Regions from separate parts of the Lentzea sp. NPDC036955 genome, predicted to be linked through region 2. Evidence: riboswitches for the same ligand, from Rfam matches in the RefSeq annotation. Region 2 holds a riboswitch; each other region holds the start of a gene.

Region 1 (5,473 bases), on a different contig from region 2:
AAGCCGTAGTTCCAGCCGGCGAACACGAGGTCGGCGTTCGCGCCCTGCACGACCTCCTTGGAGATCTTGTCGGACAGGTGCTTGCCGCTGTCGAAGTCGGCCTTCCACGGCGAGGTCCGCACGTCGACGGTGTCGATGCCGTTGACGACGTAGCCGGCCATGTGGTCCCTGAGGCCCAGCGCGAACATCAGCTCGGTGATGCCGGTGTCGTTGGTGACCACTTTGGACGGAATCTTGTCGTAGGTCACCTGCTGCCCGCAGTTGGTGACGGTGACGGGTTCGGTCGCGGAGGTGTCCTGCGCGACCGTGGCGCCGCACCCGGAGACGAGCAGCAGGGCGGCGGTGACGAGTGCGGTTCTCACGGGGTGACCTCCTGGTCGAACAGGAGCTGGGGGACTCCTGTCGTGGGGTGGGCGACCACGTGTGCGGTGACGTGGAAGACCTTGGCGACGAGCTCGGGCACGAGGACCTCCGCCGGGGTGCCGGAGGCGACCACCCGGCCCTCGTCGAGGACGTAGAGGCGGTCGCAGTACGACGCGGCGAGGTTGAGGTCGTGCAGCACGGTCAGGACGGTGACGCCGAGTCCCCGCGCGAGCGCGAGGACGTCGAGCTGGTGGCGGATGTCGAGGTGGTTGGTCGGCTCGTCGAGCACGAGCACGCGGGGTTGCTGGGCGATGGCGCGGGCGATCAGCACCCGCTGGCGCTCCCCGCCGGAAAGGCTGAGGAAGCTGCGGGCGGCGAGGTGCCCGACGTCCACTGTGGCCAGAGCATCGGCGACGACAGCGGCGTCGCGCACGGGGTCGCGGTCGTGCGGCAGCCGGCCCATCTCCACGACCTCGGTGACGGTGAAGTCGAACTCGACCTGCGACTCCTGGGTCAGCGCGGAGAGGTCGCGGGCGAGGCCCTGTCGCCTGTGGACGTTCTCGCCGTCGAGCAGGACCGCGCCGGCGTCCGGTCGCAGCGCCCGGTAGACGCAGCGCAACGTCGTCGACTTGCCGCTGCCGTTCGGCCCGACGATGCCGACCACCTCGTCGCAGGCGTGCAGCGTGATGCCGGAGATGATGTTCCGCACGGTGACGTCGTGCACCTCGACGCGCATCAGCGGCCTCCGAAGACGTACGCCCTGCGGCGCATCAGGAAGATGAAGCACGGCACACCCAGCGCGGCCGTGATGACGCCGAGCGGCAGCTCCTCGGGTGCGGCGAGCATCCGCGCGGCGACGTCCACCCACACCAGGAAGCTCGCACCCGCCAGCGGTGCCAGGGCCAGCACCTTGCGGTGGTCGGCGCCCACGACCATGCGCGTGAGGTGCGGCAGCATCAGCCCGACGAACCCGACGGCCCCGCTGACCGCCACCAGCACCCCGGTCATGGCCGCGGTGACGACGAAGAGGTGCGTGCGGAACCGGTTGACCCTCACCCCGAGCGTGGTCGCGGTCTCATCGCCCATCGCCAGCGCGTTCAACGGCCGCGCCTTGGTCATCAGGTAGGCGATGCCCAGCGCGGTCACGACCGTGGCGACCGGCAACGACCTCCAGTCCGCCCCGCCGAGGCTGCCGAGCAGCCAGAACATCGCCGCCCGCGCCGCCTCCCCGTGCGGTGCCTGGAACACCAGCAGCATCGCCACGGCCGAGAACCCGTAGGCGAGCGCGGTGCCGGTCAGCACGAGCCGCAACGGCGTGAGCGCCCCGCTCGACCGCGCGGTGAGGTAGACGAGCGCGGTGGCACCGAGCCCGGTGAGGAACGCCCCCGTCGACAGCGCGTACACGCCGAGCCCGGACAGCACCCCCATCGTCGCGACCGCCGTGGCACCCACGCTCGCCCCCGAGGAGATGCCGAGCACGTACGGGTCGGCCAGCGCGTTGCGGACCATCGCCTGGATCGCGACGCCGACCGCGCTCAGCCCCGCGCCCACGACGGCGGCGAGCAGCACGCGCGGCAGCCGGATGTTCCAGACGATGTGGTACTGCCCGGCGAGGTGGGCGGGCACGGTGCCGCCGGTGACCGCCTGCCACAGCAGGTCGGCGGTCACGCCGAAGGGGACGGAGACGGGGCCGAGCGCGACGCCCGCCACGATGCTGACGACGAGCACGCCGACGAGCGCGCTGATCTTCCCGATCACATGTGCCCTTCCCGCAGTCCACGGCAGGAGTTGGAGTCCTATGTCTGCCGTGTGCGGGCATTCGGGCTCGTCCCCTGGCCGGGGACCTACCGTTGCGGGTCAGCGCCGGACTTCGACCGGTCTTCCCCCACGCACGACTTCGGGTGACCCTACCTGCGCAAACAGGAAGTTCGAAAATTTCTCCGCTGTGATGTCGATCCGGCGGGGTGCCCGTTCGACCTGTGGACGTCAGCGAGCAGGGCACAACGCAGGGAGACCACCGTGAAGTACATGCTGATCATGCGCGCCACCGACGAGGCCTACGCGAACATGGGCGAGCTCGACTTCGACAAGATGCTGGAGGTCGTGGGCGCGTTCAACGACGAGCTGATCCGGGCCGGGGTGCTGCTCGCCGCCGAGGGCCTCGCCGACCCGTCCGAGGGCGTCGTCGTCGACTTCTCCGCCGAACCGGCGATCGTGACGGACGGCCCGTACGGCGAGACCAAGGAGCTGTTCGGCGGCTTCTACCTGCTCAACGTGTCCTCGCTGCAGGAGGCGGTCGAGTGGGCGAAGCGGATGCCGATGGCCGGGCCCGGGTTCAAGACCGAGATCCGCCGCGTGCCGACGATCGACGAGTTCCCGCAGGACAACGAGTGGATCCAGAAGGAGCGCGCCTGGCGCGAGTCCACCGCCCAGCTGTGAAAGTCACGCGGGGACCTTTCGTGCTCTACAAGAGTACGAAAGCTCCCCGCGTGCACTACAACGGTCAGCCCGTGCGGACGTTCGAGGACACGAGGGCGGCCAGGCGGTCGCCGATCGCGTACGTCGCGCCCGGCGACTGGTGGTCGCGGGTCGCCAGGTCGAACGCCACGGACGCCTCGATCCGGCGCGACGCCTCGTGCTCGCCGAGGTGGTCGAGCAGCAGCGCGACCGACAGCACGGCGGCCGTCGGGTCGGCGATGCCCTGGCCCGCGATGTCCGGTGCCGAACCGTGGACCGGCTCGAACATCGACGGGTTGCGCCGCGTCACGTCCATGTTGCCCGACGCGGCCAGGCCGATGCCGCCCGTGACGGCGGCGGCGAGGTCGGTCAGGATGTCGCCGAACAGGTTGTCCGTCACGATCACGTCGTACCGGGCGGGGTCGGTGACCAGGTGGATCGTGGCCGCGTCCACGTGCTGGTACGCCACCGTCACGTCCGGGTGCTGCAACGAGACCTCCTCGACCACGCGCGACCACAGCGAGCCGGCGTGCGTGAGGACGTTCGTCTTGTGCACCAGCGTCAGGTGCCGCCGCGGACGGGCCGAGGCGCGCGCGAAGGCGTCCCTGACCACGCGCTCCACGCCGAACGACGTGTTGAGCGACACCTCCGTGGCGATCTCGTGCGGGGTGTCCTTGCGCAGCAGGCCACCGTTGCCCGCGTACGGGCCCTCGGTGCCCTCGCGGACCACCACCATGTCGATCTCCGGCGGGTCCGCGAGCGGGCTGCGGACGCCGGGGTAGAGACGGGCGGGGCGGAGGTTCACGTGGTGGTCGAGCTCGAACCTGAGGCGCAGCAGCAGGCCGCGCTCCAGGATTCCGCTCGGCACCGACGGATCGCCTACCGCTCCGAGCAGGATCGCGTCGTGCTGGCGGAGCTCACCGAGCACCGACTCGGGCAACAACTCTCCCGTGGCGTGCCAGCGCGCCGCGCCGAGGTCGTAGCGAGTGATCTCGGCCGCCGGAACGACCTCGTTGAGGACCTTCAGGGCCTCAGCGATGACCTCGGGCCCGATCCCGTCTCCTGGGATCACTGCGAGCCGCATCCACACACCTCCCAGGTGTCAGTCCCCAATTGGTGGGACTACTTTCCTCCGCGAAAGGTTACCGGCACCACGGCCGCTCGCCGCATGCCGGACACCCCATCGGGGTGTTATCTCCCGTACTGCGGGACACCCACACGGCCCATTCCGCACTTTCGAGTGTCACTCGATCGCAGGAACAGGGTCGCGTCAAGGGGTGACGCCCGGCAGTTCCACGCAGTAACCCCGCTTCCCCCGGAACGCACGCGGGGACCTTTCGTACTCTCTGAGAGCACGAAAGGTCCCCGCGTGGACTTCAGAAAAGGTCGGAGGAGAAGGGGCTAGGAGCGGACGGCGCCTCGGACGGTGACGACAGAGGCGCGGTCGCCGGTGGCGTTGTGGTGGTTGAGCACCAGCAGGCCCTCGGACTTGTCGAGCTCCAGGGCCTTCGCGTCCCGGTTCACCACGAGCGCGGTGCCCGGCTTCGCGAGGTACGACAGCGCCGCGTCACCGCCGCCCTGCACCCACAGACCCGGCTTGAGCGGGTCGAAGGACAGCGGGCGGTCGATGACGTCGATCAGGCCGTTCGCGTTGCCCGGCGCCACGTAGTAGCCCGTGGTGCCGGCGGTGTACGAGATCCGCGAGGTGTCCTTCGCCGGGTCGATGCCGAGTGCGGTGAGCAGCACCGGCAGGACCGCGACGTTGGTGTCGGCGGTGTTCGTGTCGACGTCGCCCCACTGGTTGTTGACCGCCTGGATGTCGACCTCCAGGCCCGTCTTGAGGTCGACGGTGGTCGCGACCAGCAGGTCGGTGTCGGTCAGGCGCGTCGCGAACGTCTCGAAGTCCGCGACCCCGTCACCGGTGGTGTCGATGTCGATGAACGGCACGGTGTTGACGCCGAGGTTGTACCAGTTGCCCCACGTCGCGACACCGAACGCGAGCAGCGCCTCCTCCGGCCTGCCCTGGGCCTTGGCGAGCGGGGCCGTGGAGGCCGCGCCGACGTAGCGCAGGTCGCCGCCCTTGGCGGTCTCGTTGAGCGCGCAGTTCTCGGTGACGTTGCGGCGGCAGTCGCGCAGCTTCGGCGAGGACGCCTGCAGCTCCAGGACGCTGACCAGCGAGCGGTACGCCTGCGAGCCGGTGCCCTGGTCGACGCCGCGGCCGTTCAGGTTGAGCACGGCCTGCTTGTCGCCGCCGCGGAACCGCAGCGACGGGAAGGTGCTGATGTCGGCCACCGGCTTGGGCGCGGCGTAGACGGACACGCGCAGCGGCACCACGGCACCGGCGGTCGGCGTGAGGGTCACGCGACCGGAGGCGTCCGCGAGGAACTGGCGCGGCGTGTCGAGCTGCGTCGTCGCGACGGTCGGGTCGATCGTCTTGCGCAGCGCCTTCGGGTCGTCGATCTTCAGCGTCACCTTGACGCGGGCGACGCCGCGCGGGCTCAGCTTGACCTTGTCCTGCGAGAGCACGTAGCTCACGCCGGGGATCGTCGTGGCCGCGGTGTAGCCGACCCTGTACTCCACCGGCTTCGTGGACTTGTTGACGATCTTGATGGTCTTGCTCCTGGAAACCGGCTTCGAGACCTCGACGGTGCCG
Region 2 (5,473 bases):
GGTAGAGGTTGAGCGACTGCGCCTGGTCGATCCACTTCTGCCGGCGCGAGCCCGCCTCGACCAGCCAGGCGCTGTCGACCTCGAACGCCGTGGCGTACAGGGCCTTCAGGTAGGGCGGCACCCGGTCGATCGCGCCGAGGCTGCCGTCGTGCAGCTTGAGGTCGGAGACCATCTGCTCGTCCCACAGCCCGCGCTGCTTGAGCGCCCGCACCAGGTGGGGGTTGACGACGGTGAAGTCGCCGGACATGTTCGACTTCACGTAGAGGTTGCGGTACAGCGGCTCGATCGACTGGTTCACGCCGGCGATGTTCGCGATGGTCGCGGTCGGCGCGATGGCCATGACGTTCGAGTTCCGCATGCCCTGCCGCACCTTGGCCCGCAGTGCGGCCCAGTCCATCGTGGACCCGCGGTCCTGCTCCAGCTCGTCCGCGGCGCGGTGCCGCGCGAGGATCTCGACCGAGTCGATCGGCAGGACGCCCCGCGACCACAGCGACCCGTCGAACGACCGGTACGCGCCGCGTTCCCGGGCCAGGTCGGCGGACGCCTCGATGGCGTAGTAGCTGATCTCCTCCATGCTGCGGTCCGCGAACTCCACGGCCTCCTGCGACGCCATCGGCGTGCCGAGCGTGAACAGCGCGTCCTGGAACCCCATCAGCCCGAGACCGACCGGCCGGTGCCGCAGGTTGGAGTCCCTGGCTTCCGGGATCGTGTAGTAGTTCACGTCGATCACGTTGTCGAGCATCCGCACGGCCGTGCGCACCGTCTTGCGGAGCCGGGCGTGGTCGATGCCGTCCTCGGTGACGTGCCGGGCGAGGTTGACCGATCCCAGGTTGCACACCGCCACCTCGTCGACCGCGGTGTTCAGGGTGATCTCGGTGCACAGGTTCGACGAGTGCACCACGCCGCTGTGCTGCTGCGGTGACCGCAGGTTGCACGGGTCCTTGAACGTGATCCACGGGTGGCCGGTCTCGAACAGCATCGTGAGCATGCGCCGCCACAGGTCCACGGCCTGGACCCGGCGGAAGACCTTGATCCCGCCATCGTCGGCCTTGGCCTCGTAGGCGCGGTACTTCTCGGCGAACTCGGCGCCGAACGCGTCGTGCAGGTCCGGCACCTCGTCGGGGGAGAACAGCGTCCACGTGCCGCCCGTGCGGACCCGGCGCAGGAACTCGTCCGGCACCCAGTTCGCGGTGTTCATGTCGTGGGTGCGGCGGCGTTCGTCGCCGGTGTTCTTGCGCAGGTCGAGGAACTCCTCGACGTCGATGTGCCAGGTTTCGAGGTAGGCGCAGACCGCGCCCTTGCGCTTCCCGCCGTTGTGGGCGAGGCCGGCCGTGGTCAGGTAGGACTCGTCGGTCTCGACCTCGAGGTCGAACACCTCGGGGACCACCTCGGTCTCCCGCACGTCGCGGACGCGCGAGAACACCATGCCCCGGTGCTCGACCCAGTCTGGCTCGGTGGTCGGGCGGCAGCCGGCGAGTTCGGCGATGCCCTCGACGGCGGGAACCCCGACGTCGAGGTCCTCGCCGGCAGAGGGGATGCCGAGGCGCAGCAGCTGGTAGCGGGCACCCGCGGCGAGCGACCGCGACGTCGTGGTGAAGTGGACCTCGACGCCGCGGGAGGCACCGCCGCTCGACTCCAGCAGGCCTTGCAGGAGCTTCCGGGTCTGGGCGTGCGGCAGGTGGGAGAACCTGCGGGCGATCCGCTTCCGGCGGTCGTCGTCGTAGAGGTCCTCAGGCGTGAACGGGAACGCGGAGGCACCCACCTCGGGTTCGGAGGCCCAGTGGATCCACACGCGGGTGTCGTCGCGGCCGTTCTCCCGGAAGGGGACACCGCGCGCCGACAGGTGCTCGCGGACGAAGTCCAGGTGCGCGTCCAGCCCGGGTTTCCCGGAGACACCCCACCGCACCCCGTCCTCCGACAGGTGCCCGCCACCGAGCAGGACGCCGTACAGACGAGCATCGTCCTCGCTGAAACCGGCGACGGGCACGACCTCCCGCGGAACCACCCTGGCGACGAGGTCACCCTTCTCCAGCCGACCGGCGTCCACCCACTCCGGCCGCACCTCGTCGCCGGCGAGCTGCTTGAGCGTCCGCGCGTTCTCCTGGCCGAGCGGCACGCCCCTGACGGCGTACAACGGGTGTCCGGCGGTGACCCTGAGGGGTGCGGCGGAGTGCTCGACCTCCACCTCGACCATCGGGTCGACCTGGTCGTAGAGCATGACGTCGGTGACCTCGCGGTAGGTGCCGCTCACCCCGAGCACGAGGTCGCCGGCCACGACGTCCCTGATCGCCTTGACGCCGTCGGCGGTGTGGACGCCGGTGTCCGGTGCGAAGCACTGGTTCACGGCCACGGCCGTGTCGTTCGCGATCTTCAGGAACGGCACCACGCCCTGCGACGTGCCGTTGGTGCCCCTGATGTGCGCGCCGATGCCGCGCACCGGCGTCCAGTCGTTGCCCAGGCCGCCCGCGAACTTCGAGAGCAGCGCGTTGTTGCTGATGCCGTGGAAGATGCCGCCGAGGTCGTCGGCCACGGTGGTCAGGAAGCACGACGACAGCTGCGGCCGGGTCGTCCCGGAGTTGAACAGCGTCGGTGTCGAGCACATGAAGTCGAACGACGACAGCAGCTCGTAGAACTCGACCGCGCGGGCGTCGGGGTCGTCCTCCTCCAGGGCGAGGCCCATGGCCACGCGCATGAAGAACGCCTGCGGCAGCTCGTAGCGGCGGCCGTCGCGGTGCAGGAAGTAGCGGTCGTACAGGGTTTGCAGGCCCAGGAACTGGAACCGGAGGTCACGGGACGGGTCCAGCGCCGATCCCAGGCGGGCCAGGTCGAACGAGGTCAGCCGGGGGTCGAGCTGGCCGCAGTCGACGCCGTGCCGCACGAACGAGGCGAAGTACGACGGGTAGCGCTCGGTCATCTCGGCGTGCGACAGCGGGACGCCGCACGCCTCGGTGCGCAGCCGGTCCAGCAGCAGGCGGGCGCTGACGCAGGAGTAGTCCGGGTCCTGCTCGACCATCGCGCGGGCGGCCATGATCGGCGCCAGGGCGAGCTCGGCGTCGGTGATGCCGTGGTACAGGTTCCGCTTGGTCTCGGTCAGCACCGCCTCGGCCGATGCGTTCGGAAGATCGGCACAGGCTTCCTCGATGACCACTGAAAGGCGGTCGGGCACGCTCTCTCCTCGCGAGCTGGGCCCAGGAGGAAAAGCGCATGCGCGCACCGTTCACCGGTGCACACAGCTGCCCTCCCTCGGGGCACCGTGTCGTGCGCGCAGGCTTGCGCGCACCCCGGTGGCAGGTCTTCGGACTCGTGGGCGTCGAACTCGCGCCTACCGGCCGTCGCTTCCCAGGTCTCGCGACCCAGTGCTTCGTTGACGGCTTTCGTTCCCACTCACCGCTGCGGGGCAGTCCCGGACTCGCACCGGGTTCCCTCTTGCCTCACCGGCCCGTTGTCCGGGCCGGTGAACCACCAGTGCGGCAGATACTACATGTGGTGGTGGGTCCTTGATCACCACCCAACATGCGTGTCCCCTGGGTAGGGTGGTCGGCGTGGGTGAGGTTCGGCCGCGGGTCTTCTACGGTGCTCTGCTCAGTGCGGGGCTCGCCTCCGCGTCGCTGTTCGCGGGAGCCGCGGCGCCGGTGACGAGCGGCGTGCTGGCCGGCTGCGCGGTCGCCGCGCTGGTCACGTCCCGGCGATCAGCGCGACCCCGAGGCTGATCATCACGGCGGCGATCACGCCGTCCAGCACGCGCCACGCGCGCGGCTTCGCGAACAGCGGGCTGAGCAGCCGGGCGCCGAACCCGAGCGCGGCGAACCAGGTGATGCTCGCCGTCACCGCGCCGACGCCGAAGAGCCAGCGGCCGGCGGCGATCGACCCGAGCAGCAGCACGGTGTCGAGGTAGACGTGCGGGTTGAGCCACGTCAGCGCGATCGCGGTGAGCACGGGCCGGTGCCGGGCGCCGGTGTCGGCGTGCAGGGCCTGCGGGCGCAGTGCGCGCCGCGCGGCCAGGAACCCGTACCCCAGCAGGAAGAGCCCGCCCACGACCGCGGCGACGGTGACCGCCTGCGGCCACCGGGTGACGATCGCGCCGAACCCGGCGACGCCCACGGCGACCAGGACCGCGTCCGACACGGCGCACACGGCGACCACCTTCGCCACCGCCTCGCGGCGAAGTCCTTGGCGCAGCACGAAAGCGTTCTGGGCGCCGATCGCGACGATCAGGGTCATCATGGTGCCGAAGCCGAGCAGCAGGTCTGTCACGCGGTCCACGCTATTGACGCGTTCTTGATGAGGCCAGCTGAAGATTCTTACGTACCATTAGCGCTCGTGATGGACCTCGACCTGGTGCGCACGCTGCTCGCGGTGGTGGACAGCGGCACGTTCGACGCCGCCGCCACCGCGTTGCACGTCACGCCTTCCGCTGTCTCGCAACGCATCAAGGCGCTCGAACAGCGCACGGGCCGGGTCCTGCTGGTCCGCGCCCGCCCGGTGCGGCTCACGCCGTCCGGTGAGGTGATCGTCCGCTACGGTCGGCAACTGCTGGCGCTCGACCAGGACCTCGGGGCGGCGCTCGGCGAGGACGCGGTCGTGCGGGTGCCGATCGCGGTGAACGCCGACTCGCTCGCCACCTGGTTCCTGCCCGCGCTGCACCGCGTGCCGCCCGAGCTGCGGATCTCGTTCGACCTGCACCGCGAGGACCAGGACCACACGACGGCGTTGCTGCGGCAGGGAGCGGTGATGGCGGCGGTGACGTCGTCGCGCGAACCCGTCGCCGGCTGCTCGGTGCGCAAGCTCGGCCACATCCGCTACGCCGCGATGGCCGCCGAGTCCTTCGTGAACCGGCATGCGGCCGGGCCGTTGAAGTCGTGGCTGCCGGACGCCCCGGTCGTGGTGTTCGACCGCAACGACGACCTCCAGGACCGCTTCGTCCGCACCCTGACGCGGGGCCGCGGCGCGTCCGAGCACCGCCACCACGTCCCGTCGTCCGAGGTCTACGTGCGCGCCGTCGCCACCGGCCTGGGCTGGGGCATGGTGCCGCCGCAGCAGGTGCTCGACGGCCTGGTCGACCTCGCTCCCGGCCGCACGGTCAGCGTCCCGCTGTACTGGCAGCAGTGGAAGCTCGACTCGCCCGCACTCACCGCCGTGGCCGAGGCGGTGGTGGCCGAAGCCGCGCAGGCGCTGCGCTGAGTCCCCGGGGTGGGGCGACGCGCCGCCGAACCGGGCTCGTGCTCCCGGCCGGGAACCTGTCCGGCGCCTGAGAGCATCCTGTCGGCTTCCTGAACCCAGGAACCCCAGGGGTTCACCCGCTCGTTGACCGGTTTGTGCTGATTCCTCGCCTCGCCGCCACCGGCGGTTCGCTCGCGGTCGTCGCGACCGTCGCCATGGTGGGCCTGCTCGACCTGACCGTCGGCGCTCTGCACCGCACGATCAGCGAGTACGCCCTGGGCGACTACCGCCCGGTGTTCGACGTGGCCGTGCT
Region 3 (5,473 bases), 170 kb from region 2:
GGCTGCGGAGCCACAACACACCGCGGGTGTCCCGATCAGTCAGGACTTCGTCCGCGTAGCCGATGCCGTGGCCTGGACGCACCACCAACTCGTAGGGCAGATCCTGCTCTGCGCTCCAAGCGGTGATGTAAGGGGCGTTGATCATCCGGGCAACCTTACTGCAATATCCGAAATGTACCTAGCTGATCCTATGACTAGGGTCTATGACAGCGGTACGCGCAGGACCCAGCCGAGGAGCGTGAGTGATGACGACCGTGCGCTCGTGGACGAGCGTCTCGATGCCGTACGTGAGCGGTCAACCCGGTGACGCTTGGGCTGCCGAGGCGCAGGTGCACGGCGGTGAGGGGACCCAAAAGCTGCTGGGCGTCGAGGAAGTGCCCGCCACCGCCGCGGTCGCCGCCATGCTCGACCTGGAACGAGGTGATCCGGTGGTGGTCAGGCGGCGCCTGATGTTGTTCGACGGCCAGCCGGTCGAACTCGTCGACTCGCACTACCCCGTGGTCATCGCTCGCGGCACCCGCCTCGCCGAGCCGCGCAAGATCCCCGGTGGCGCGGTGGCCTTCCTCGCCGGGCTCGGTCATCCCCCGAAGCGGGTGCGCGAGGACGTCAGCGCTCGTCTGGCCACAGTGGACGAGCGGACCGCGTTGCGACTCGAGGGCCCGTCTTGCGTTCTGCTGCTCGCGCGTTCGCTGCTGACCGAGGAGGATCGGCCCGTCGAGGCCACCGTGATGACGATGGTGTCCGATGGGCGGCGGCTGCGTTATGAGCTGACGCCATGACCGTCCAGACGAAGTTCCGAGGAGCAGGCATTGCCCCGCGCACGTGACGTCCGGCCCCGGCACGAGCAGATCGCGGCGGAGCTGCGCGACCTCATCATGCGCGGAGAGCTGCCGCCGGGTGCGCAGCTGCCGTCGACCGCACAGCTCGTCGCACAGCACGGTGCGGCCAACGCGACCATCCAGCACGCGCTGAAGGCGTTGAAGGACGAGGGTCTTCTCGACAGCCGCGCCGGCAAGGGCGTGTACGTCCGCGACCGGGAACCGCTGGTGGTCGACGCCGCTGCCTACATCGAGCCCGGGGCAGGCCGGTTCCGCTACGAGCTGCTCGCCGTCGACACGGTCGTCCCTCCGGCCGACGTGGCCGAGGGCTTGGGCCTCGGCCCCGGAGTGCCGGCGGTCGTCCGCACCCGGATCCTCAGCCACCAGGACCAGCCGGTGGAGCTGTCAGCGTCGTACTACCCGGTGGACATCGCCGGTGACACCGCCCTGGCCAGACCTGCGAAGATCCGCGGCGGTGCACCTCGGGCGCTCGCTGACCTCGGCTTCGTCCAGCGGTCGTTCGTCGACCGGATCTCAGCGCGCCCACCGACCGTTGCGGAAGCCGAGGCGCTCGACCTGCCCGGCGGGACGCCGGTCATCCGGCAGCTGCGGGTCGTCTACAGCGACCACGATCGCCCGGTGGAGGCGTCTGTGCTGATCAAGAGTTCGCACCGCTACGAGCTGCGCTACCACCAGGCCCTGTAGACCCGGGGCGGTCGCCGCGACGACCGCCCCGGACCATCAGGAAACCGCGACGGGTGCCTTCGCCCGGCGTGTCGCCGGATCGACCAGCAGGCCGAACACCACGCCGAGACCGACGTGGAGCGTGGCCAGCTGGGCGAGTGAGCTGAGGCGGAACTGCCACAGCACGGCCACCGGCATGTCCGCCGGGATCGTGTCCGGCGGCGCGGGGAACGCCACCAGCACCACCGCCACCGCCGCCACGACCGCGAGCAGCACCGCGGTCACGCGGACCGGGTGCGGCTGCGCGGCCAGTGCCGAGGCGAGCCAGCTCGCTCCCCAGACGATCGCCAGACCGGCCACCACCACGCCCAGGTACAGCGCGGTGCGGTAGTTCACCGTGTCCGGGTCGCCCACCGCGGGCGGGTTCGCCGGGTACTTCAGCCACGGCAGCAGCGCCACCGCACCGAACACGGCGACTCCGAACGCGGTGCTGCGGGTGAACGGCGTGCGGTCGGCGAACCAGCGCTTCGACAGCGCGTAGGCCGTGGCGAACACCAGGCCGACGGCGATGCCGACGATCACCACGCCGAGCATGCCGCCCGCGATCTGGACGCCGCGGCTGACCAGCCCCTCCTCGCCGTGCGAGTGGGAGTGGCCGTCACCGGCGGGGGCGCGGGCCTCCTCGACGGCCAGTGCGGCGCGGATGGGGATCTCGGTGACCAGGAGCTGCACGAGCGCGGAGGCGGTACCGGCGATGGCGCCGGCCGCGAGTCCGCGCAGTGCGATCGACCTGTACGTGGTCGTCATCTGCGTGATCAGCGGATCAGTGGCAGGGAACGCCGAGGGCGTGGCGGCCGTCGTGGAAGAACTCGTGCAGCAGCTCCGAGCTCGCACCGAGAGCGAGGCCGTTCTCCTGCAGGACCAGGTAGGTGACGATCAGGCCGAGCAGTGAGACGGCGAAGGCCCACTTGGGCACGCGGACGGCGGACAGGCTTGCTGCGGGGCTCGTCATGACGGGCTCCTCCATACCTCGTGGAAGGTGAAACTCCTTACGGCGCCGCAGCCGGTCTCCTGACTCCCGGATCAACGCTGCCCCCGCGTCTTCCCAGCCCCTCGCGGGACCAGTGACGTGCTCGGCGGGGATCGCTTCCCGGTCACAGTGGCGAGGACCGCGCCGGATTTCCACCGGCTTCCCGTCACTGCGGCGCGTGCACCGTAAGGTGAACGGCGGTTCACGCACAACCGGCCATAAGAGTTGTCGTCTTCATCACTTCACAAGAGGGCAGTCCCCGCACTTCCCACCTGCGGCAACGCGGTAGTAAAGGCAGCACGACCGGCGCAGGAACGCGACCTCGCCGGGCAGGGTGACGAATTCCCCGGCACCTTCGAACGGTGGCGCTGCCATGAGCCGGTTGCCGCGTTCCTCCGCTTCCTCCGCACTCAGCGCACCCGCTCGCACCACCATTTTCAGCGCGCCCGCGATGTTCGACATCGCGTTGCCCCACAGCAGACCGCGTGCCACGGGCACGACCGCGTGGACCGCCTCCACGACCGGTGCGAGCGCCTCCGCCGGGCGCGGGCCGAGCCGCGGGGTGTCGATGCGGACGCTCAGGCCGTTGCGGCGGTGGTGCTGCCACCACAGGTTCTCCGGGCGCACGTCGATCGGCAGGTCCGTCGCGGTGAGCGGGCTGAGCAGCCGCGCGGTGTAGCTGAGGAAGAACAGGCTGGCGGCGACGCGGGGCTCGGCGGCGTTGTAGCGGGCCGCGATCGCGTCGATGGTCTCCCTGAGGGCGGGGCCTTCGAGCAGTGCCGTCCCCGGCAGCCACGAGTCGTCCGGACGGCCCACGTCCAGCGCGAAGAACGGGTTGATGCCGCGCACCTGGCGCAGCGCTGCGAGGACTTCGGCGAACTCCGACACAGATTCACGCTACTGGGTGTCCATGCAGGACAGATCACGTCCACGGGCTGGAACAGAGGTGACCGCGGTGTGGACCACCCGTCCGGAGGTGGGAGGATGTGCCCCCGTGAAGACCTTCGACTCGCTGTTCGCCGAACTGACCGAACGAGCCCGCACCAAGCCGGAGGGTTCCGGCACCGTGGCTGCGCTTGAGGCCGGCGTCCATGCGCAGGGCAAGAAGGTCCTGGAGGAAGCGGGCGAGGTCTGGATCGCCGCCGAGTACGAGTCCGACGAGAAGCTCGCGGAAGAGATCTCGCAGCTGCTGTACCGCCTCCAGGTGATCATGCTGGGCCGCGGCCTGACCCTCGACGACGTCTACAAGTACCTCTGACGGAGAGCTGACCGATGCTGCGCGTAGCAGTCCCGAACAAGGGCGCGCTCGCCGAACGCGCCTCCGCGATGCTGACCGAGGCCGGTTACCGGCAGCGGCACGAGCCGCGCGACCTGACCGTGCTCGACCCGAACAACGAGGTCGAGTTCTTCTTCTTGCGTCCCAAGGACATCGCGATCTACGTGGCGTCCGGTGACCTCGACCTGGGCATCACCGGCCGCGACCTGGCCGCCGACTCGGGCGCCGATGACAACGGCTCCTCCGTCGAGGAGCTGCTGGCACTGGGCTTCGGCGGGTCCACCTTCCGCTACGCGGGCCCGCGGGGCACCGACTGGACGGTCGAGGACCTGGAGGGCAAGCGGCTCGCCACCGCCTACCCGAAGCTGGTCGGCCGCGACCTCAAGCGCCGCGGCATCAACGCCACGGTGATCCGCCTCGACGGCGCGGTCGAGATCTCCATCCAGCTCGGCGTGGCCGACCTGATCGCCGACGTCGTGGGCTCCGGCCGCACGCTGCGCCAGCACGACCTGGTGGCGTTCGGCGAGCCGATCTGCGAGTCGGAGGCGGTCCTCGTGCACCGCGCGGGCTCGGAGCTCTCGCCGGCCAAGAAGCAGCTGCAGGCCCGCCTGCAGGGCGTCGTGTTCGCCCAGCAGTACCTGATGCTGGACTACGACTGCCCGCGCACGCTGCTGGACGAGGCGATCAGCCTCACGCCGGGCCTGGAGTCGCCGACGGTCGCGCCGCTGGCCGACGAGAACTGGGTCGCGGTGCGGGCGATGGTCCGCCGCCGCGACGCGAACCGGGTCATGGACGAGCTGGCCGCGATCGGCGCCAAGGCGATCCTGGCCTCGGACATCCGGTTCTGCCGCCTGTGATCCTGGAGCACGCCGTGCTGGACGTCCTGCCCGGACGTGCGGCGGAGTTCGAGGAGGTCTTCGGCGAGGCGCGGGAGCTGATCTCCGCCTCGCCGGGCTTCCTCGGCCTGCGGCTGTCGCGGTGCCTGGAGGACCCGAACCGGTACCTGCTGCTGGTGCAGTGGGAGTCGGTCGAGGCGCACACGGTCGGGTTCCGCCAGGGCCCGTCCTACGCCCGGTGGTCGGAGCTGCTGCACCGGTTCTACTCACCGTTCCCGGTGGTCCAGCACTTCGAGGACCTCGGCGTCTGAGGTCTGCTCGAAGCGGTCGTACCACCGGCTCACCGCACCGAGGTGCCGCGGCAGGAGCACCGCCACCACGGGCGTGCTGAACGTGCGCACCGACTGCCTCGCGGCGACCGGCACGGCCAGCACCAGGCGGTTCGGCCCTCGTCGCTCCAGCCAGTGCAGGGCGGCCCGCGCGGTGACACCGGTGGCCAGCCCGTCGTCGACCACGACCACGTCCCGCCCCTCGACCACGAGCGGCGGCCGGTCCCGCCGGTACAGCGCGGTCCTGCGCGCGGCCTCGGCCCGTTCGCGGTCGCAGCCCGCGGCCAGCTGCTCCTCGGTGAGCCCGAGCGCTCTGAGCACCGCGGCGTCGTAGATCGGCGCGCTGTCCACCGCGACCGCGCCGACCCCGTACTCGGGGTGCCCCGGCGCGCCGATCTTGCGCGCCACCACCACGTCCAGCTCGGCCCCGAGGACGTCCGCGACCTCCGCCGCCACCGGCACACCGCCGCGCGGCAGCCCCAGCACGAGCGGGTCGTGCC
Region 4 (5,473 bases), on a different contig from region 2:
GCACTCGCTCGACTGGCGGGAGCGGTTCGCCGCCAACACGAAGCACCTGCTCGACGAGTCGATGTGGGAGCTGCACAACATCAGCGCGGCCCGGCTCGCCAACCCGATCGAGTACGTGGAGATGCGCCGCAAGGTCGGTGGCGCACCGTGGTCGGCGAACCTCGTCGAGCACGCCGTCGGCCTCGAGGTGCCCGCGCGCATCGCGCTGTCCCGGCCGATCGGCGTGCTGCGCGACACCTTCAGCGACGCCGTGCACCTGCGCAACGACCTGTTCTCCTACGAGCGCGAGGTGCTCGACGAGGGCGAGCTGTCCAACGGCGTGCTGGTGTTCGAGAAGTTCCTCGGCCTGTCCACCCAGGCCGCCGCGGACGCCGTCAACGACCTGCTGACCTCGCGCCTGCACCAGTTCGAGCACACCGCGCTCACCGAGGTGCCGATCCTGCTCGACGAGCACGGCATCGACCCCGTCGGCCGCGCGGCCGTCCTGGGTTACGTGAAGGGCCTGCAGGACTGGCAGGCGGGCGGTCACGAGTGGCACCTGCGGTCCTCGCGGTACATGAACTCCGGTCCGCCGCCGCAGCTCGGCGTCCTGGGCTCGTTCGCCAAGACCCTGCCGCAGCGGCTCCGGCAGTTCTCCAGCACGCCCAGGGTCGTCGAGCCGTACGCGCTGCCGGCGTTCGAGGTGCCGTTCACCCTCTCCCTGGCACCGCACCTGGACCAGGCCCGCGACCAGGTGGTCGCGTGGGCGGTCGAGCAGGGCATGACCGGTGAGGGCGTCTGGGACGAGGCCCAGGTCCGCGGGTTCGACTTCCCGCTGTGCTCGGCGGGCATCGACCCGGACGCCACGGCGCAGGAGCTGTACCTGTCCGGCTGCTGGCTCACCTGGGGCACCTACGCCGACGACGCCTACCCGCTGTGGTTCGGCCGGACCCGCGACCTGCTCGGCGTGAAGACGCAGACCACCCGCCTCAAGGCGTGCATGCCGGTCGACCTCGTGCAGACCGTGGTGCCCGCCAACGCGATGGAGCGCTCGCTGGCCGAGCTCTGGCAGCGGACCGCGGCGCCGATGAACCCGGCCTTCCGCGCCACGTTCCGCCAGACCGTCGACGCCATGCTCGACGCGTGGGTGTGGGAGGTGGTCAACATGCACCACAACCGCATCCCGGACCCCGTGGACTACGTGGAGATGCGGCGCAGCACGTTCGGCTCCGAGCTGACGACGTCGCTGTCCCGCTTCTCGCACTCCGCGATCGTTCCCGAGCAGCTGTGGCAGACGCGGGTCGTGCAGACGATGGAGCGGTCGGCCATGGACTACTGCACGATGCTCAACGACGTCTTCTCGTACCGCAAGGAGATCCAGCACGAGGGCGAGGTGCACAACATGGTGCGCGTCGTCGAGAACTTCCTCGGCGTGCCGCAGAGCCGTGCCTTCGAGCTGACCTACGCGCTGATGGACGCCCGGCTCGGCCAGTTCGTGCGGTCCGTCGAGACCGACCTGCCGAAGATGTTCGACGACCTGGCCCTGGACGCCGGTGCGCGGGCCGGCCTGACGCGGTACGCCGACGAGCTGAAGGACTGGATCGCCGGGATCATCCACTGGCACGAGGAGACCAGCCGGTACGACGAGGCCGGCGCGCTGCCGGTGGGCCGGCTCCCGGTCTTCCACCGCGGTCCCACCGGTCTGGGCACCGCGGCCGCCCGGCTCACCTCCCGAACGCCGGGCTGAGCCCCCGGTCAGCCCCGGTCAGCCACTGACAGCCGTTGGTCAGCCCCCGGTCAGCGCACCCCGCCACGGTGTGCGCATCGGCCACTCCACAGGGGGAGCACCATGACGAACGTCCTCATCTCCGGCGCCAGCATCGGCGGTCCGGCGCTGGCCTACTGGTTGCGCCACCACGGCTTCGACGTCACCGTCGTCGAACGCCACCGCGGCCTGCGCCCCGGCGGCCAGGCCGTCGACGTCCGCGGTCCTGCGCTCGACGTGGTGGAGCGGATGGGCCTGGGGGACCGGTTGCGGTCCATGACCACGGGCATGCGCGGCATGAGCGTGGTCGACGAGGAGGGCACCGAGCTCCACCGCTCCACCGAGCACACGCTGACCGGTGGCGACCTCGCCAGTCCCGACGTCGAGGTCATGCGCGACGACCTGGCCCGCCTGCTGTTCGACGCGGTGGAGGGCGTCGAGTACCTCTTCGACGACACCATCACCGCGATCGACGGCACCCGCGTCACGTTCGAGCGGGCCGCCCCGCGGGACTTCGACGTGGTCGTGGGCGCGGACGGGCTGCACTCGAACGTCCGGCGGCTCGTGTTCGGTCCCGAGGCGCAGTTCGTCCGCCACCTGGGCACCAACCTCGCCGTGTTCACCGCGCCGAACTTCCTGGGCCTCGACCACTGGCAGGTGTTCCAGCAGGGCGAGGTCGTCGGCGGCGGGGTCATGAGCGCCCGCGCCAACGCGGAGTGCCGGGTCTACATGGGGTTCTACGGCGAGGTGGACTTCGACCACCGCGACGTCGAGGCCCAGCGGCGGCTGGTGGCGGAGAAGTTCGCCGACGCCGGGTGGGAGTGGCAGACCGCGCTCAAGCACATGTGGGAGGCGCCGGACTTCCACTTCGACGCCATGGCGCAGGTCCGGATGCCGTCCTGGTCGCGCGGCGGCGTCGTGCTGCTCGGCGACGCCGGCTACTGCGGTTCGCCGTTGTCCGGTCAGGGCACGAGCTTGGCGCTCGTCGGTGCGTACGTGCTGGCCGGCGAGCTGAGCGTGAACCGCGAGACCGCGTTCCAGCGCTACGAGGAGCTGCTGCGCCCGTACGTGACGGCCAACCAGGACATGGCGCTGAAGAACCAGGCCAACGGCGGGCAGCCGACCGAGGAGTTCGCCGCGGTCGTGAGCTCCTTCCAGCTCCCCGGCCGCTGATGGCCCGGCTCACAGCCATTTGACTCGGGGTGATCCCTCCCGCACGATCGGGTGGACAACAGCATCCGCACGCCGCGGGGGAAGCCGGTGGAACTCCGGCGCTGACCCGCAACGGTGACAGTCCGAATGCCCGTGGCGCGCGGTGGCTCCATCGACCCGTCGAGGACAGCGGGGCAGGGGGAAGAGCAGTGATCCGGACATCCGCGCTGGCCGCAGTGGTAGTGGCCGCGCTCGTCGTGACACCGGCCGCTCAGGCGGCTGAGCCGCCGTCAGCGGGAACGTGGCTGGCCGGCCAGTTCGTCGGTGGCGACCACCTGGTGAAGGGGCCGGACCTCGTCGACCACGGCCTGACCGCGGACGGCGTCTACGGGCTCGCGGCCGCCGGTGTCGGCCGGTCGACGGCGGTGCGGGCCGCGGCGTGGCTCGCCGAACCCGAGCAGTTCCAGTACTTCGCGGGCGACGGCGAGGCCGAGTCCTACGTCGGTGGCCTGGTGAAGCTCGCGCTGGTCGCGCAGGCGCTGGGCACCGACCCGCACGCGTTCGCCGGTGCCGACCTGCTCGAACGCCTTGCGGCGCTGCGGGAGGAGTCCGGCCGCTACCGCGACCGCACCGACCCCGACTACGACCAGACCAACGCGTTCACGCAGGCGCTGGCGATCATCGTGCTGACCCGCGCCGACCAGCCGGTGGCGCAGCCGGTCGCGTTCCAGGTGTCCACGCAGTGCGCGGACGGCGGGTTCCCGATCTCGTTCGGGCAGCCGGTCTGCAAGTCCGATGTGGACGCGACGGCGATCGTGCTGCAGGCGTTGCAGGCGGCGGGGGAGCCGACGGCGTCCGCGCGGGCGCTGGACTGGCTGGTGGCGCAGCAGAAGGCGGACGGCGGGTTCCCGTCGGCGTTGCAGGGCTCGAACGCCAACAGCACCGGCCTCGCGGTCGGCGCGCTCGTCGGGGGCGGCCGGACGGTGGCCGCGGACCGGGCTGTGGCGTACCTGCGGTCGTTGCAGGTTGGCTGTGCCGGACCGGAGGCCGCTCGCGGCGCGATCGCCTACGACAGCACGGGTTTCGAGGTCTACGGCGCCGTGCGCGCGACCACCCAGGCGATGCTCGGCCTGGCCCGCAAGGGCCTCGCCGACGTGTCGTTCGCCGGTGCCACGCCCGGTGTGCCCGCGGTCGACTGCGCGACCCCGCCGACCACCACGCCCCCGTCGACCACCGCACAGCCGACCGTGCCGCCGACGACGACCGCTCCGGTGACCACCTCGTCGACGGCCACCCCGGTCGCTCCCGCGCCGGCCGGTCCGACGCCCCCGGCCACTCAGCGGCTCGCCGCGACCGGCCCCGAGGAGGCCGTCGCGCTGACCCTGCTCGGTTCCTCCGCGCTGCTCGCCGGCGCCGTGCTCGTCCTCGTGTCCCGTCGTCGGAAGGTTGGTGCGTGATGCGCCGCATCCTCGCTGTCCTCGCCCTGGTCGCGAGCTCGTTCGTCGTCGCACCCGCCTCCGCCGCGGACTGCGCGGGCGTGAAGGTCGTGGTGGACTTCACCGCGCTGGGCGGCGGCGTCCAGACCGGCTGCGCTCCCGGCGACCCGGCCACCGGTCTCGCCGCGCTGACCGGCGCGGGCTTCACGTACTCGTTCGTGCCGCGCCAGGCCGGTTTCGTGTGCCGGATCAACGCGCTGCCGAACCCGTGCACCGCGCCCACGACCAGCGCCTACTGGTCGTACTGGCACGCCTCGCCCGGCGGTTCCTGGGCCTACAGCTCCGCGGGTGCGGGCAGCTACGACCCGGCGCCCGGCAGCGTCGAGGGCTGGGCGTTCGGTGCCGGCACCGCCCCCGGCGCCACCCCGTGACGAGGTTCTTCTGCGTGCTGGCACTGGTGATCGCCGCGGCGGTCCCGGTGCCGGCTCAGGCGGCGGGCTGTGACGGCGTGACCGTCGTCGTCGACTTCCGCGGTCTCGGCGGTGGTGTGCAGCAGGGGTGCGCGGCGGGCAGTCCGGGTTCCGGGGTGGCGGCGCTGGCGGCGGCCGGGTTCAGCTACGCCTACGCGTCACGGCAGCAGGGGTTCGTCTGCCGCATCAACGGCAGGCCGGGCACCGACACCGACAGGTGCGTCACCACCTCGCCCGCCACCGCGTACTGGTCGTACTGGCACGCGCCACCCGGTGGTTCGTGGTCCTACAGCAACCAGGGCGCGGCGACCTACGTGCCGGCCCGCGGCAGCGTCGAGGGATGGGCGTTCGGCGCGGGGGAGCAGCCGGGGATCGCCCCGCCGGCCGCACCCGCACCTGCACCGCCACCGGTCCAGCAGCCGCCCGCTCAGCAACCCCCTGCCCAGCAGCCTCCGGTCCAGCAACCGCCCGCACCACCGCAGGTCCCTGTGACCCCGCCTGCCGGGCAGCCGTCCACCACTGCACCGCCCTCGTCCTCTGCCGCGACGACTTCGGCGTCGGCTTCGGAGCCGTCTTCGAGCACGGCCGCCGCCGTGACCTCGGCCGCGGTCGAGGAGAAGGCGCAGCAGCAGGACCAGGAGCCGGGTAGTCCGTTGTGGACGGTGCTCGGC

Evidence for each region. Region 2 has a riboswitch for cobalamin ahead of ACZ7CF_RS02620 (ribonucleoside-diphosphate reductase subunit alpha). Riboswitches for the same ligand answer to the same signal wherever they lie in the genome.
Region 1: linked by a shared signal. The riboswitch ahead of ACZ7CF_RS26330 (FecCD family ABC transporter permease) and the one ahead of ACZ7CF_RS02620 (ribonucleoside-diphosphate reductase subunit alpha) in region 2 are both predicted to bind cobalamin.
Region 3: linked by a shared signal. The riboswitch ahead of ACZ7CF_RS01775 (CbtB domain-containing protein) and the one ahead of ACZ7CF_RS02620 (ribonucleoside-diphosphate reductase subunit alpha) in region 2 are both predicted to bind cobalamin.
Region 4: linked by a shared signal. The riboswitch ahead of ACZ7CF_RS32445 (LPXTG cell wall anchor domain-containing protein) and the one ahead of ACZ7CF_RS02620 (ribonucleoside-diphosphate reductase subunit alpha) in region 2 are both predicted to bind cobalamin.

What each region holds. Positions count from the first base shown of each region.
Region 1 covers NZ_JBVJRC010000007.1:543,741-549,213, forward strand. The annotation lists gene ACZ7CF_RS26320 (ABC transporter substrate-binding protein) at 1-362, opposite strand, end outside; gene ACZ7CF_RS26325 (ABC transporter ATP-binding protein) at 359-1,099, opposite strand; gene ACZ7CF_RS26330 (FecCD family ABC transporter permease) at 1,099-2,121, opposite strand; cobalamin riboswitch at 2,157-2,299, opposite strand; gene ACZ7CF_RS26335 (YciI family protein) at 2,383-2,802, shown strand; gene ACZ7CF_RS26340 (3-isopropylmalate dehydrogenase) at 2,867-3,904, opposite strand; gene ACZ7CF_RS26345 (S8 family serine peptidase) at 4,222-5,473, opposite strand, start outside.
Region 2 covers NZ_JBVJRC010000001.1:532,072-537,544, reverse strand. The annotation lists gene ACZ7CF_RS02620 (ribonucleoside-diphosphate reductase subunit alpha) at 1-3,166, opposite strand, end outside; cobalamin riboswitch at 3,270-3,479, opposite strand; gene ACZ7CF_RS02615 (hypothetical protein) at 3,543-3,710, shown strand; gene ACZ7CF_RS02610 (LysE/ArgO family amino acid transporter) at 3,676-4,224, opposite strand; gene ACZ7CF_RS02605 (LysR family transcriptional regulator ArgP) at 4,324-5,181, shown strand; gene ACZ7CF_RS02600 (DUF998 domain-containing protein) at 5,316-5,473, shown strand, end outside.
Region 3 covers NZ_JBVJRC010000001.1:360,409-365,881, reverse strand. The annotation lists gene ACZ7CF_RS01795 (hypothetical protein) at 1-145, opposite strand, end outside; gene ACZ7CF_RS01790 (GntR family transcriptional regulator) at 246-779, shown strand; gene ACZ7CF_RS01785 (GntR family transcriptional regulator) at 810-1,523, shown strand; gene ACZ7CF_RS01780 (CbtA family protein) at 1,560-2,309, opposite strand; gene ACZ7CF_RS01775 (CbtB domain-containing protein) at 2,326-2,514, opposite strand; cobalamin riboswitch at 2,547-2,721, opposite strand; gene ACZ7CF_RS01770 ((2Fe-2S)-binding protein) at 2,770-3,420, opposite strand; gene ACZ7CF_RS01765 (phosphoribosyl-ATP diphosphatase) at 3,527-3,790, shown strand; gene hisG (ATP phosphoribosyltransferase) at 3,805-4,665, shown strand; gene ACZ7CF_RS01755 (antibiotic biosynthesis monooxygenase family protein) at 4,662-4,955, shown strand; gene ACZ7CF_RS01750 (phosphoribosyltransferase) at 4,911-5,473, opposite strand, start outside.
Region 4 covers NZ_JBVJRC010000010.1:172,559-178,031, reverse strand. The annotation lists gene ACZ7CF_RS32455 (terpene synthase family protein) at 1-1,726, shown strand, start outside; gene ACZ7CF_RS32450 (FAD-dependent monooxygenase) at 1,829-2,917, shown strand; adenosylcobalamin-variant (AdoCbl-variant) riboswitch at 2,986-3,057, shown strand; gene ACZ7CF_RS32445 (LPXTG cell wall anchor domain-containing protein) at 3,106-4,353, shown strand; gene ACZ7CF_RS32440 (hypothetical protein) at 4,350-4,763, shown strand; gene ACZ7CF_RS32435 (hypothetical protein) at 4,778-5,473, shown strand, end outside.